2 regions of the Paenibacillus sp. FSL F4-0097 genome follow, and region 2 is predicted to be linked to the other one. Evidence: a T-box and tRNA genes for the amino acid it is inferred to sense, from the RefSeq annotation. Region 2 holds a T-box; the other holds one or more tRNA genes.
What was found. The T-box of region 2 lies ahead of trpS (tryptophan--tRNA ligase). A T-box ahead of a tRNA ligase gene usually reads a tRNA of that ligase, here a tRNA-Trp.
Positions count from the first base shown of each region.

Region 1: it encodes a tRNA-Trp, which carries the amino acid that the T-box ahead of trpS (tryptophan--tRNA ligase) is inferred to sense. The anticodon was not compared.

Region 1 covers NZ_CP151965.1:6,026,843-6,034,086, reverse strand. The annotation lists rRNA gene MHH86_RS27090 (16S ribosomal RNA) at 1-124, shown strand, start outside; rRNA gene MHH86_RS27085 (23S ribosomal RNA) at 387-3,313, shown strand; tRNA gene MHH86_RS27080 (tRNA-Asn) at 3,375-3,450, shown strand; tRNA gene MHH86_RS27075 (tRNA-Ser) at 3,454-3,546, shown strand; tRNA gene MHH86_RS27070 (tRNA-Glu) at 3,565-3,639, shown strand; tRNA gene MHH86_RS27065 (tRNA-Val) at 3,695-3,770, shown strand; tRNA gene MHH86_RS27060 (tRNA-Met) at 3,788-3,864, shown strand; tRNA gene MHH86_RS27055 (tRNA-Asp) at 3,890-3,967, shown strand; tRNA gene MHH86_RS27050 (tRNA-Phe) at 3,978-4,053, shown strand; tRNA gene MHH86_RS27045 (tRNA-Thr) at 4,082-4,157, shown strand; tRNA gene MHH86_RS27040 (tRNA-Tyr) at 4,163-4,248, shown strand; tRNA gene MHH86_RS27035 (tRNA-Trp) at 4,255-4,328, shown strand; tRNA gene MHH86_RS27030 (tRNA-His) at 4,352-4,427, shown strand; tRNA gene MHH86_RS27025 (tRNA-His) at 4,471-4,546, shown strand; tRNA gene MHH86_RS27020 (tRNA-Gln) at 4,566-4,640, shown strand; tRNA gene MHH86_RS27015 (tRNA-Gly) at 4,647-4,721, shown strand; tRNA gene MHH86_RS27010 (tRNA-Cys) at 4,732-4,805, shown strand; tRNA gene MHH86_RS27005 (tRNA-Leu) at 4,820-4,898, shown strand; gene MHH86_RS27000 (AraC family transcriptional regulator) at 5,036-5,791, opposite strand; gene MHH86_RS26995 (BMP family ABC transporter substrate-binding protein) at 6,121-7,244, shown strand, end outside.
Region 2 covers NZ_CP151965.1:2,958,737-2,965,980, reverse strand. The annotation lists gene MHH86_RS13275 (sigma-70 family RNA polymerase sigma factor) at 1-417, opposite strand, end outside; gene MHH86_RS13270 (winged helix-turn-helix transcriptional regulator) at 642-1,025, shown strand; gene MHH86_RS13265 (hypothetical protein) at 1,176-1,601, opposite strand; T-box leader at 1,799-2,081, shown strand; gene trpS (tryptophan--tRNA ligase) at 2,186-3,181, shown strand; gene MHH86_RS13255 (aminopeptidase) at 3,250-4,482, opposite strand; gene MHH86_RS13250 (hypothetical protein) at 4,587-5,045, opposite strand; gene MHH86_RS13245 (hypothetical protein) at 5,149-5,496, opposite strand; gene MHH86_RS13240 (VanZ family protein) at 5,688-6,785, shown strand; gene MHH86_RS13235 (serine hydrolase) at 6,873-7,244, shown strand, end outside.

The DNA of each region.
Region 1 (7,244 bases), 3.1 Mb from region 2:
TTACAACACCCGAAGTCGGTGGGGTAACCCGCAAGGGAGCCAGCCGCCGAAGGTGGGGTAGATGATTGGGGTGAAGTCGTAACAAGGTAGCCGTATCGGAAGGTGCGGCTGGATCACCTCCTTTCTATGGAGAATCGTTCTCTGCAATGAGAACATTCAAATCGGAAGCTAAGCTTCCAAAACTCAGGTTTAGGCCTGTTACTCACTCGTTGCTCAGTTTTGAGAGTTTAAGCTCTCAGTAAGACTTGATCCTTGAAAACTGGATACCGAAACGAATTTGCGTTTTAGAACATCTTTTAGCAACTTGTGCAAACAAGTAAATGTTATTAGTGAGATGATTCCAAAGAGGAATGTCATCGTATGATATTTTTCTACGGAAAAATCAAGGTTAAGCTAATAAGAGCACACGGAGGATGCCTAGGCGCCAGGAGCCGACGAAGGACGTGGCGAACAACGAAACTGCCTCGGGGAGCTGTAAGCAAGCTTTGATCCGGGGGTGTCCGAATGGGGAAACCCAGCTGTGGTAATTCGCAGTTACTCATTTCTGAATACATAGGAAATGTAGAGGCAGACCAGGGGAACTGAAACATCTAAGTACCCTGAGGAAGAGAAAACAATAGTGATTCCGTCAGTAGCGGCGAGCGAACGCGGAACAGCCTAAACCTAAGAGCTTGCTCTTAGGGGTTGTGGGACGTCTCACATGGAGTTACAAAGGAATATGGTAGGTGAAGAGGTCTGGAAAGGCCCGCGATAGAGGTAAAAGCCCTGTAACCTAAACTGCGTTCTCTCCGAGACGGATCCCGAGTAGTGCGGGGCACGTGAAACCCCGTATGAATCCAGCAGGACCATCTGCTAAGGCTAAATACTACCTGGCGACCGATAGTGAAACAGTACCGTGAGGGAAAGGTGAAAAGCACCCCGGAAGGGGAGTGAAATAGAACCTGAAACCGTGTGCTTACAAAAAGTCAGAGCCCTATTAATGGGTGATGGCGTGCCTTTTGTAGAATGAACCGGCGAGTTACGTTTAACATGCAAGGTTAAGCCGAGAAGGTGGAGCCGCAGCGAAAGCGAGTCTGAATAGGGCGAATGAGTATGTGGACGTAGACCCGAAACCGTGTGATCTACCCCTGTCCAGGGTGAAGGTGCGGTAACACGCACTGGAGGCCCGAACCCACGTACGTTGAAAAGTGCGGGGATGAGGTGGGGGTAGCGGAGAAATTCCAATCGAACTCGGAGATAGCTGGTTCTCCCCGAAATAGCTTTAGGGCTAGCCTCGGTATAAGAGTAGTGGAGGTAGAGCACTGATTGGGTGCGGGGTCCGCAAGGATTACCAAGCTCAGTCAAACTCCGAATGCCATATACTTATTGCCGGGAGTCAGACAGTGAGTGCTAAGATCCATTGTCAAAAGGGAAACAGCCCAGACCATCAGCTAAGGTCCCCAAGTGTGTGTTAAGTGGGAAAGGATGTGGAGTTGCACAGACAACCAGGATGTTGGCTTAGAAGCAGCCACCATTGAAAGAGTGCGTAATAGCTCACTGGTCGAGTGACTCTGCGCCGAAAATGTAACGGGGCTAAACACACCACCGAAGCTATGGCTAGATACGTATGTATCTGGGGTAGGGGAGCGTTGTGTAGGGGTTGAAGGTGTACTGAAAAGAGCGCTGGACACTACACAAGTGAGAATGCCGGTATGAGTAACGAAAAGATCAGTGAGAATCTGATCCGCCGAAAGCCCAAGGTTTCCTGAGGAAGGCTCGTCCGCTCAGGGTAAGTCGGGACCTAAGGCGAGGCCGAAAGGCGTAGTCGAAGGACAACAGTTTGAAATTACTGTACCACCGTAATCCGCTATGAGCGATGGGGTGACGCAGGAGGGTAGTGACGCGGACTGATGGATGTCCGTCTAAGCAGTGAGGCTGATGTGTAGGCAAATCCGCACATCATTAAGGCTGGGCTGTGATGGGGAGCGAAAATTATAGTAGCGAAGGTCATGATCTCACACTGCCAAGAAAAGCCTCTAGCCAGGAGAAGGTGCCCGTACCGCAAACCGACACAGGTAGGCGAGAAGAGAATTCTAAGGCGCGCGGAAGAACTCTCGTTAAGGAACTCGGCAAAATGACCCCGTAACTTCGGGAGAAGGGGTGCCCCGGTAGTGTGAATAGCACGAGGGGGCCGCAGTGAAAAGGCCCAAGCGACTGTTTAGCAAAAACACAGGTCTGTGCGAAGCCGCAAGGCGAAGTATACGGGCTGACGCCTGCCCGGTGCTGGAAGGTTAAGGGGAGTGGTTAGGGGTAACCCGAAGCTATGAACCGAAGCCCCAGTAAACGGCGGCCGTAACTATAACGGTCCTAAGGTAGCGAAATTCCTTGTCAGGTAAATTCTGACCCGCACGAATGGCGTAACGACTTGGGCGCTGTCTCAACGAGAGATCCGGTGAAATTTTAATACCTGTGAAGATGCAGGTTACCCGCGACAAGACGGAAAGACCCCATGGAGCTTTACTGCAGCTTGATATTGAATTTGGGTACGATCTGTACAGGATAGGTGGGAGCCGTAGAAATCGGAGCGCAAGCTTCGGTGGAGGCGCCGTTGGGATACCACCCTGATCGTATCTAGGTTCTAACCTAGTGCCCTAATCGGGTACGGGGACCGTGTCAGGTGGGCAGTTTGACTGGGGCGGTCGCCTCCTAAAGAGTAACGGAGGCGTTCCAAGGTTCCCTCAGAATGGTTGGAAATCATTCGCAGAGTGCAAAGGCATAAGGGAGCTTGACTGCGAGACCTACAAGTCGAGCAGGGACGAAAGTCGGACTTAGTGATCCGGTGGTACCGCATGGAAGGGCCATCGCTCAACGGATAAAAGCTACCCTGGGGATAACAGGCTTATCTCCCCCAAGAGTCCACATCGACGGGGAGGTTTGGCACCTCGATGTCGGCTCATCGCATCCTGGGGCTGAAGTAGGTCCCAAGGGTTGGGCTGTTCGCCCATTAAAGCGGTACGCGAGCTGGGTTCAGAACGTCGTGAGACAGTTCGGTCCCTATCTGTCGTGGGCGCAGGAAATTTGAGAGGAGCTGTCCTTAGTACGAGAGGACCGGGATGGACGTACCGCTGGTGCACCAGTTGTTCCGCCAGGAGCATGGCTGGGTAGCTACGTACGGACGGGATAAGCGCTGAAAGCATCTAAGCGTGAAGCCCCCCTCAAGATGAGATTTCCCAATTAGTAAGACCCCTTGAAGACGACGAGGTAGATAGGTTGGAGGTGGAAGTGCAGTAATGCATGGAGCTGACCAATACTAATCGGTCGAGGGCTTATCCTATACTTAGAATGCAGATTCGTTTCGGATTCAGTTTTCAGGCGATTAAGCCTGGTATGAATATTCCCTGATAGCTCAGTTGGTAGAGCACTCGACTGTTAATCGAGTTGTCACAGGTTCGAGTCCTGTTCGGGGAGCCATATGGAGAGGTGTCCGAGTTTGGCCGAAGGAGCACGATTGGAAATCGTGTAGGCGCCACAAGCGTCTCGAGGGTTCGAATCCCTCTCTCTCCGCCACAAATTTTTAATTAGTATGGCCCGTTGGTCAAGGGGTTAAGACACCTCCCTTTCACGGAGGTAACATGGGTTCGAATCCCATACGGGTCACCAAATTTTCACTTGATTTATCCTAGTGGACTTTGGTACAATAACAATTGTTGTTTATGGAGGCTTAGCTCAGCTGGGAGAGCATCTGCCTTACAAGCAGAGGGTCGGGGGTTCGATCCCCTCAGCCTCCACCATAACATATTTTTACTGACGCGGGGTGGAGCAGCCCGGTAGCTCGTCGGGCTCATAACCCGAAGGCCGCAGGTTCAAATCCTGCCCCCGCAACCAATTAACTTAAGCAATTATATCTTTTGGAACCGTGGTGTAGTTGGCCTAACATGCCTGCCTGTCACGCAGGAGATCGCGGGTTCGAATCCCGTCGGTTCCGCCATTTTCATCATGGCTCGGTAGCTCAGTCGGTAGAGCAGAGGACTGAAAATCCTCGTGTCGGCGGTTCGATTCCGTCCCGAGCCACCATTTATCATCACAAAAGAATGAGTGCCATGCCGGTGTAGCTCAATTGGTAGAGCAACTGACTTGTAATCAGTAGGTTGGGGGTTCAAGTCCTCTCGCCGGCACCATCCTTGGAGGATTAGCGAAGTGGCCAAACGCATCAGACTGTAAATCTGCTCACGTAAGTGTTCGGTGGTTCGAATCCATCATCCTCCACCAGTTTTTAGGGGCATAGTTTAAAGGTAGAACAACGGTCTCCAAAACCGTTGGTGTGGGTTCAATTCCTGCTGCCCCTGCCAAGTTCTTTCTAAAGTTTAATATGGCGGCCGTGGCGAAGGGGTTAACGCACCGGATTGTGGTTCCGGCATTCGTGGGTTCGAGACCCATCGGCCGCCCCATTTTCTTTAAAATGAATAATGGCAACAATATCAACTTAATATGGCGACTGTGGCGAAGGGGTTAACGCACCGGATTGTGGTTCCGGCATTCGTGGGTTCGAGACCCATCAGTCGCCCCATTTTACTTTAAAATGTTATTGGGGATTAGCCAAGCGGTAAGGCAACGGACTTTGACTCCGTCACTCATAGGTTCGAATCCTATATCCCCAGCCATTTTATGCGGACGTGGCTCAGCGGTAGAGCATCGCCTTGCCAAGGCGAGGGTCGCGGGTTCGATTCCCGTCGTCCGCTCCAAAATTTACATGGCGCCATAGCCAAGTGGTAAGGCAAAGCTCTGCAAAAGCTTTATCCCCAGTTCAAATCTGGGTGGCGCCTCCATTTAGTTCATATGTGCCGGCGTGGCGGAATGGCAGACGCGCTCGACTCAAAATCGAGTGGGAAACCGTGGAGGTTCGAGTCCTCTCGCCGGTATCTTAAAAAGGTTAGTAAGAATGCTTTTATAAGCAATCTTACTAACCTTTTTTCTTTATGTTCTTAGTTTTACAGGATTAAGCCGTTGAATAGAGGAGTTTCTCTATTTCAACGGCTTTTTTTAATCTGATTAGTGATTAACCTGATTGATTATTAATGCGGAATGCTCGCGGGGTATGACCTATTTCTCGTTTAAACATATTGCAGAATTGGGCATCGTTCACAAAACCTGCAGCAGCAGATACTTCAGAGATTTGCATCTGAGTATGACGTAATAGAGATTTTGCATAATCCAGGCGTTTTAACAGCAAATACCGCAGGGGTGAAGACCCGAAACGTTCTTTAAATAGATGGCGAAAACGATCGTAGCTATATCCGGACATTTCTGATAGTGTTTCGACGGACAATTTATGGCGATAATGCTCATTCATATAATTAAGGACATATTGTACTCGATCTTCTGATGGGGATTGATATCCAGAGGCACTAAGAAGCCTCATAAGATGGACGGTAATCTCGCTCATTTGTAGGTTTAGAAGCTCAGAGAATCCGTCTTGCTTGCGTGTAAACTCTGCTTTCATTCGCAGCAGGATTTGAAGAACGGTCTGATCTTTATCATCTTCATATACGCCGAGCAGATTACTCATATTAGGGTGTTCCGAGTGGAAGCCTACAAATAATACATTTGCATCCTCACGGTGGTGCTCGTCATGTTTATGATTGGGTGGCACAAGCGCGAAAGAAGAGGAGCGAAAATGGTAACTTCGTGGGCCAACATTGGTTGTCCCTACCCCCTGTAAATAATAGACCAGTTCGTAGCATTCATGCTGGTGTGGAGGGATATAAGTATTTAGCTCATGTGTGGCACTTACAATATATAGAACACGATCCATGATGATCCTCCAATACTTATGTTTTAGCCGAATCGTACAAAACTATGACCGAAATCATATAATTATTTTTAATAATATTTGTTATGATCGTATCAATAAATCCGAAAGTTCGCAACCTGACTGGCCATCTCGTTCGGAAATAAAGCGGATTATTAATAATAATGGTATTTTTATTGCTATTTTTGAGCCTAAACGTTAAATTTATTACTTTTAATGATACTTTATTTGGAAAAAAGAGAATTTCCATTTGAACCGTGAATTATACAATGGGTGAAGATGGGGATTCTGCCGGATTACTAACCAACTAAAATTAGGGGTGGAATAGAGTAATGAATAAAAAAGTTCTTTCTTTGTTGTTATTAATGGTGATGGTTCTGGTCACAGCATGTGGGAATAACACGTCCAATAACGGTTCTTCTGCGAATACTGGATCAAACGCTGCTGAGGGTGGAGAAACAGGTTCAGGGGATAAACTCAAGGTTGTATTGCTGATTCCGGGGACACTTGGGGATAAATCATTTTTTGATTCCGCTAATAACGGCTTGCAAAAGGTTAAGGATGAACTAGGTGCAGTAACAAAGGTTGTTGAAATGGGCGTTGATAAAACGAAATGGGAGCCAACATTTAACGATATCGCTTCCGAGGATTGGGATGTAATTATTTCTGGCGGTTCTGAAATTACTGAGATGTTTAATGCAACGGCAGAATTGTATCCAGACAAAAAATTCATTAATTATGATACCGACATCGATGAAGCACCAGATAACATGTACAACATGTCTTATGCGACAAATGAAGTATCTTTCTTGGCAGGTGCCGTAGCAGCATTAGCTACACAATCGGATATGCCGAATGCTACCCCTGAGAATGTGATTGGGTTTGTGGGCGGTATGGATATTCCGGGGATTAATGCTTTCTTGGTCGGTTACATTCAAGGTGCTCAGTATGTTGATCCTGATGTAAAAGTGGCTGTGTCGTACGCTGGTGATTTTGTTAACCCGGCAAAAGGTAAGGAGCTGTCTCTAATTCAATATAACTCCGGCGTGGATGTTATTTTTAACGTGGCTGGGGGTACAGGTCTTGGGATCTTTGACGCAGCTAAAGAAAAGAAAAAATATGCAATCGGTGTAGACTCCGATCAGGCAATGTTGATTAACGATACGGATAGTGAAAAAGCAAATCTAATCGTTACTTCATCTATTAAAAAGATTGATACGGCTATTCTAGGTGCAGTGAAGAGATTGCAAGAGGGAACGCTAGAAATGGGCAAACGTGATGTGTTGAGCTTTGTAGATGATGGTGTAGGTATTGCTGAGAATGATATTTATAAAAATGTATTCCCGGCTGATCTTCAGGCCAAGGTTGAAGAAGTGAAGCAAAAGCTGATCAATAAAGAAATTAAAGTGGATAATGCGATGGGGATGGAAACCGCAGAGGTAGAAGCTATTCGTAA
Region 2 (7,244 bases):
GGTCATATCGTTGTAGTATTTTAGCAGCAGCACATGGCGATACTTGGGCTTAACCTGCTCGAGTGCCCACAGCATTTCCATCCGATGATGGCCAATGTGTGTGACCTGTTCTCCTATTCTTTCATCTACCAGCGGCGTGGAACGTTTTCTTCGTCTTTGTTCATCTATACAGACATAAATTAGAATGCGAATAATCCATGATTTGAATGCTTTGGGGTCCTTTAAAGTTTTTCTTTTAATCCAGGCCCGGCAAGTCATTTCCTGCATCGCTTCCAGCGCATCGTTTCGGTTCCGCAAGTAACTATAAGCAATACTGTACAGTTGTTCTCTATGTACCAATATCGAATCGTAAAAATCTGTCTCGCTCCGAGTATCAAGAATCGTTACTTTTTTCATTTCTGCATTAGTCATCGTCATGTCCTTCCTTAGCCTCCTCTCTTCAACCTTTCATAGATTAAGACGGGGGAGGTATAGAAACGGTTTTTATTTCGTTTTGCTTTTTTTGCCCAAAGCTCTCTAAATTATAGCATTCTATAAAAATTGAACGAAAAATGTTATGATAGGTTAAATTGGACATAATCAATAGTACGCACTCAAAAGTGCCATAGGTGCTAAAAAGTACCCATACCTTGGAGGTTATCATGACAACAACATCTACAACAACTGTCAAGAAAAAATACAATATTTCTGTTGAAGCCACACTAGAGGTCATCGGAGGGAAATGGAAATGCGTAATTCTATGTCATTTAACTCATGGCAAAAAACGCACCTCCGAGTTAAAACAGTTGATGCCCGGCATTACTCAAAAAATGTTAACCCAGCAGCTACGCGAGCTTGAGGCAGATGGAATCATCAACCGAATTGTTTATAATCAGGTTCCACCAAAAGTAGAATACGAGCTTAGTGAATATGGTGATAGTTTAAGCGATATTTTGACTGCATTATGTAATTGGGGAGAACAACATATCATTAAGCAATTCGGCGATAAATACGCTGTTTTAGAGGATAACATTTTAAATAAATAAACCGCTCTATCAAGGGTATGGTTGGATATTTATGCTGCTAGAGTTGTACTTCAATTATACGTTCATGAAAAAAGGACAGCTGAATCAGATCGATTCAACTGTCCAAAGCTTTGATTCACCCGTCCCTTGAATGGCGCATAGGAACATAACTTAAATTACGCCCTCTCCTCCAATAGCAGTTGCTGTGAATGATATGGGTCCAAATAGATTTATAGGCAAGTTGCTATCATTCTGAATTACCAATTCATAGTTGTGGACTCCAATATAAGCACCATCAACCCACTGAGCACTTAATTGAATATCAGTAATAGTAGTAAAACGATAAAAGGATCTATAAATATCGACTCCAGCTCGTCGGATGATAACAAGAAATTGGCTATTAGCAAGTGCAGTAAGACTAAAACTACCATTTAACTCGACTCTACTGGAGAAAGAAGCCGGATTAGCCGGACTAATATTTACTTGCGCTGTGGCTAGACCCGCTCCAGCTCCAGGAATCCCTGCAACCGTTATAGCTGTAGTAAACGGATCTAACGGGATTTTTGCCTGTGACCCATAACTTATTATTGTCGCCATTTATCATCACTCCATTTCAAGGTTATAGAGTAGTATATTGTGAATCCGCAATGATAGATTGGACTAAATTCCTGATGATTATATACATTTAAGGTATACTTTGCTAGATCATATAAACCTAGATACCTCATCAATCACCATACGATTTCCACTCATTGACAACACCCCTGTTCAGAATTACAATAATTCACATATCATGAACAACGATGACAAAGGGTAAGTAGACAGACGAACATGGTCTTCAGAGAGCCGGTGGTAGGTGCGAACCGGTGACCAGCGTATGCTCGAATGGCCTTTATAGTTGTTTTTCCGAACTATCTTAATGGATGCAGTAGGGAAAACCGGGGTTCCCGCCGTTATCAAGGGACCTGTATCGAGAATTAATTCAACCTCTCCGTACAGGTAAGAGAAGATCGAAAGCCAAGAATCGTAAGGTGACACGATCATTTAAGGTGGTACCACGACAACTTCGTCCTTATTGGATGAGGTTTTTTTGTCATTTAAAGGAGGTGATGGCCATGGATGATGGCTGGTGGTGGCGACTCGAGTGTAACCAAATGCTAAATAACAGGAGGAATTTTTATATGATGAACGAACGTGTCTTAACTGGAGATCGAGTGACTGGAAAGCTTCACCTTGGCCATTACGCCGGCAGCTTGCAGACCCGAGTAGCCCTTCAGGAGCAATATGAAACTTTTGTGTTTTTAGCGGATATTCAAGCCCTAACGACCCATTTTGATCGTCCGCAGCTACTGGGTCAACATCTGCATGAGATCACACTGGACTATTTATCTGCGGGTATAAATCCGGAGAAAACAACTATATTTATTCAATCGATGATCCCTGAAATCGCAGAGCTGACCATCTTGTTCTCTATGTTTGTTACTGTGAATTCTTTACGGCATAATCCCACGATTAAAGCCGAATCAAAAAATTCCAGCTTTGATGAATTGTATTACGGTTTTCTAGGTTATCCAGTTAGTCAGACTGCTGACATAACTTTTTGTAAAGCAACGATCATTCCTGTAGGAGAAGACCAGCTCCCCCATCTGGAATTAACCCGCAAAATCGTCCGCAGATTCAACGAGCTGTACAGCCCGATACTGGTGGAACCCAAAGCGCTGATCAGTGAGACGCCGAGACTTGTGGGTACGGATGGCAACGCTAAAATGAGTAAAAGCCTTGGCAATGCCATCGAGCTGGACTCCACTAAGGAAGAAATCACCTTCAAGATAAGAAAAGCCACAACCGATCCTGCGCGTGTGCATAAAAATGATCCCGGACATCCAGATATCTGTCCTATTTTTGCTTATCATGGTGCTTTTCGCTCAGCGGGGGTAACCGAAATTCGTGAAAGCTGTGAGCGGGGTACCATGGGTTGTTCTGCTTGCAAACAGTTGATTTCGACAGCTCTAGATCAGCTTATAGAACCGATGCGAGAGCGGCGTTCCTATTATGCTACTAAGCCCAAGCTTGTGCAGGAAATCTTAATCTCTGGAACACAGCATGCCCGCAGCATTGCTCAGGAAACAATGGCCGAAGTACGTGAGGCTATGAGTCTTAACTATTTTTCAATCTAAAAATGATATTTATAGGTACTCAAAAAAGCCGGAAGCTCATTGGAAGAGATCCGGCTTTTTTCTTCTCCTTACAACACCCAATTTCCCTTACGGAATACGGGTTCAATCGTGCCGTCCGCCAGCTCTCCGTCAATATCCAGCTCTGCTGAACCGATCATAAAATCGACATGAGTTAAGCTGACATTAGCTCCTCTAGCCACAAGCTCTTCGTTCGTAAGCTTTGTGCCGCCTTCAATATTTACAGGATAAGCACTTCCTAGCGCGAAATGGCAGGAGGCATTCTCATCAATCCCTGTATTGTAAAAAATGCGGTTCAAGCGAGAGATTGGAGAATCATGCTGCACTAAGGCTACTTCTCCTAGATAAGATGCACCTTCATCCGTTGCCAGCAGTGAGGTTAAATGCTCACGTCCGGATTCAGCTTCATAAGCTACGACTTTCCCCTTTTCAAAAGTGAATGAAAGTCCTTCAACTAAACGTCCATTCAAATTAAGAGGGAGCGTGCTTCTAACTGTGCCATTCACTCCAGTACGATGGGGCATGGAATAAATCTCTTCCGTTGGCATATTAGCAACAAAATAAACACCTTTATCATTCTCACCGCCACCCCCGCGCCATAAATGGCCTTCCGGAAGCTCTACATGCAGATCCGTTCCCGGAGCACGGTAATGCAGGCTTTTATAACGTTTAGCGTTCATTCTATCCTGACTTTCTTTCAACTGACCAATATGCTCTCTCCAAGCAGCTACCGGATCATCGCTGCCCACACGATTCATCTGGAATACAGCTTCCCACATCGCCTCTACCCGCTCTTCTTCAGGAAGATCGGCAAAAACCTTGTTCGCCCAAGCACGTGTTGGCGCTTTGACCAGAGACCAGCTGATTTTGCTGTTCCGAGTATATTTGGAGTAGTTCTTGCGAGCAACAGCTGCTGCTTTGACTGCTCTAGATACCTTAGAAGAATCAATGCCATTAAACAGTTCCGGATCAGGTACTTTAATATGTAAGATGGCACCATTTTCTTCCGCGAATTTCTCCATCATCTCAGCCTGCCACTGTGGATAGTAATCGAAAGAATCCTCTGGGGCTTTTTCATAACGGATCCGTGTAGTTGCTTCATCGTCCCAGTCAACAATTACATATTTTGCTCCCGCTTCATAGGCTTTCGCTACAATCAAGCGAGTAAGTTCTGCGGTTTCTATCGGTGCATGTACCATAAGGACTTGTCCAGGCTGTACATTTACTCCTACTTTTACAACTAGGTTCGCGTATTTCTCCAGCATTACTTCAAAATCTTTCATGAATTCTCTTCCTCCATCTCTAGGGTTGCTATAAGCACTCGGTCAGCTTCACTTCTTATTTTAACGCAAAACGAGGATAGTTGCGATTCGATTTAGATTCTCAGTTACTTCACTTCAGGTATTTCCCCTGTATAGACACCTAGAGCATTCTTATGAATCTCTACAATGGACGTTCCGATCTGCTTATCATTATGGTAAGCAATCACTATGATCTTGGTATCCTGAGGCTCATCTATTTGTTTATTCTTTCCATCCATTGGACTCCAATAAATTTGATCTCCAGATTTGATTTTCAGCTCAAGACCTTTGTTATGCACCTTGTAGTCAGGGGGGTTCCATAACAATAAATTGCCGGACGTAGCCTGTATCTTAATAACATTCGCCCCTTCAGCAGTTATAAGCATAGGTAATCCTGGAGCACTACTATCAGTCACCCTGTATTCCGCTGTTGGGAACAGAACTTCCGGTTTCACCTCAAGTGATTGATTATTATGCTGCAAAATAAAGAAGAAAAAAAGTAAAATCGTTAAGCCCATGACGCCTCCGATGATTATTTTTTTCACTATTCAACCTCCCTTCTACCCTAATACTGTAACATATTTCCTTAATCTGGACAGTTATCAGCCAAATAAAGCGGCTCCCACAAGGAACCGCTCACTTGAATCACTATTTTTTATCCACCTGTAGCAGTGTTACGGTCTTCAAAGCATAAGTATGCATGATTTTATCCTCTGAAATTACATTCAACTTGGTCAAGCTTGCCACCTTTGCCGGATCTGATTTGGACAGCAAACGCCACACTTCGGGGTCTGATAAGGTTTCATATAACTTTGCATCATCATATTCTTTGCGGTTTTGCACGACCAGCTTCACCTTATAGCTGCCAATTTCAGTCTCGGTGGTTTCCTGCTCACTACAATAATTTAAAATATCCTGACGAAGCTCGGCCAATTCTTTTTCAATATCTTTTTGCTTTTGCTTGAGCCGATAATACTGCTGAACCTTTTTCTCCATCCACTTCACGCTCCTTCATAGACATATGTATGCCGGAAACGTTGGATAAATTAGTTGAGTTCCCTATCATAAAAACTTATAATGAGCCGGGGATAGCTTATTTCCAAGTAGAGTCAAATTTCTTATAAAAACAATACCACGGCAGGTGACCTATGTTTCATTCGTACTTATTTCCAATTTCGTATGCGTTCATGATGTTTCCAATAGCAGCGCTGGTCTTCACACTTCCTTTTCTTATCGTACAATACCGTAGACATGGCTATATACATAAGCTTAGAGCTTTAATCCTATATCTGCTGCTGCTCTATCTGATGAACGCTTATTTTCTAGTCTTGCTTCCTTTTCCATCCTCCCGGCACAATGCTGCACCTTCTGGGAGTATCGTCCAATTCATACCCCTTCAGTTTATTCAGGATATTGTGGATGGATCGTCGATCATCCCTGATCAAATCTCGACCTACTGGTCATTACTGCGTGAGCCTGCATTTTTACAGGTCATTTTTAACGTTGCATTGACCGTACCGTTTGGAATGTTTCTGGGCTATTATTTTCGTACACGCTGGGTCGTGTGCATTCTACTATCCTTTGCCTTTTCCCTGTCCTTTGAGATCACGCAGATTACAGGGATTTACGGTTTCTTCGATCATCCTTACCGTCTTTTTGATGTCGATGATCTCATTACCAACACAATCGGAGGAATCTTTGGATTTCGAATTTCCATTTGGATCTCCGGGCTATTGCCACGTATAGAACAACTGGATACAAACATTAACCGCTCTGCCAAAAGAGTCTCCTATACCCGCAGAGGAATAGCTTTTCTAATCGATAGTATGGTGTGGAGCATCGGGTTTGGGGTACTCTTCGGATTCGATATAAAAGCTGCCTTCTGGATTGTAACTGGTATTTACTTCATGCTTGTTCCGGCTCTCACGGGCGGACGGACCTTAGGGAAATGGATGGTGCGGATTCGGGTGAAGAGCAGCGGGAATCATGCTTTTTTCTGGGCTCTGATGCTCAGATATGGCCTGCTATATTGGTTGCTGCTTGGGATTCACTCTCTTTTGCTTGATTCCGCCCTTCTAGGGCATCTTTCCTCCGTATGGAATATGCTTATTCATCTGTTTGTTCTATTGATAGACTTGGCTTTCTTTATTCATTTAGTCATTAGTATATTCAAAAAAGAAACTCAGCTAATATATGAGAAACTAAGTCAAACTTCTCATGTTATTTCTTGGCCAGAGAAACGGCTCCAATCTGATGTATCCAGCAACAGCCCTGTAGAAAGCTAAACTAGTTATTTTTTAAAGGGTATTTTAACATTGGAAATTATTATAGAATTAGGAGGTGAGCATTCTCAAAATTTAGGAGATGAGCGTATGGAAACTACAAGCAGCTTGCGGTTATCTAGAAGTCTTCCAGAAGAACAGGGCATTTCATCAACCGCAATATCCAGCTTTATTAGTGCAGTAGAGGAACAAAATTTAGGCCTGCACAGCTTTATGCTACTTCGACATGGTTATGTGGTCTCTGAAGGCTGGTGGGCCCCTTACAGGTCCGATCTTCCGCATATGTTATTTTCACTTAGCAAAAGTTTCACCTCAACCGCAATCGGGTTTGCTGTTACAGAGAAACTCGTCACCCTCGATGATTCTGTCCTATCCTTTTTCCCTGAAGATGCTCCTGATCCAATCACAGACAATCTAACCAATATGACAATCAGACATCTATTGATGATGGGTACCGGACAT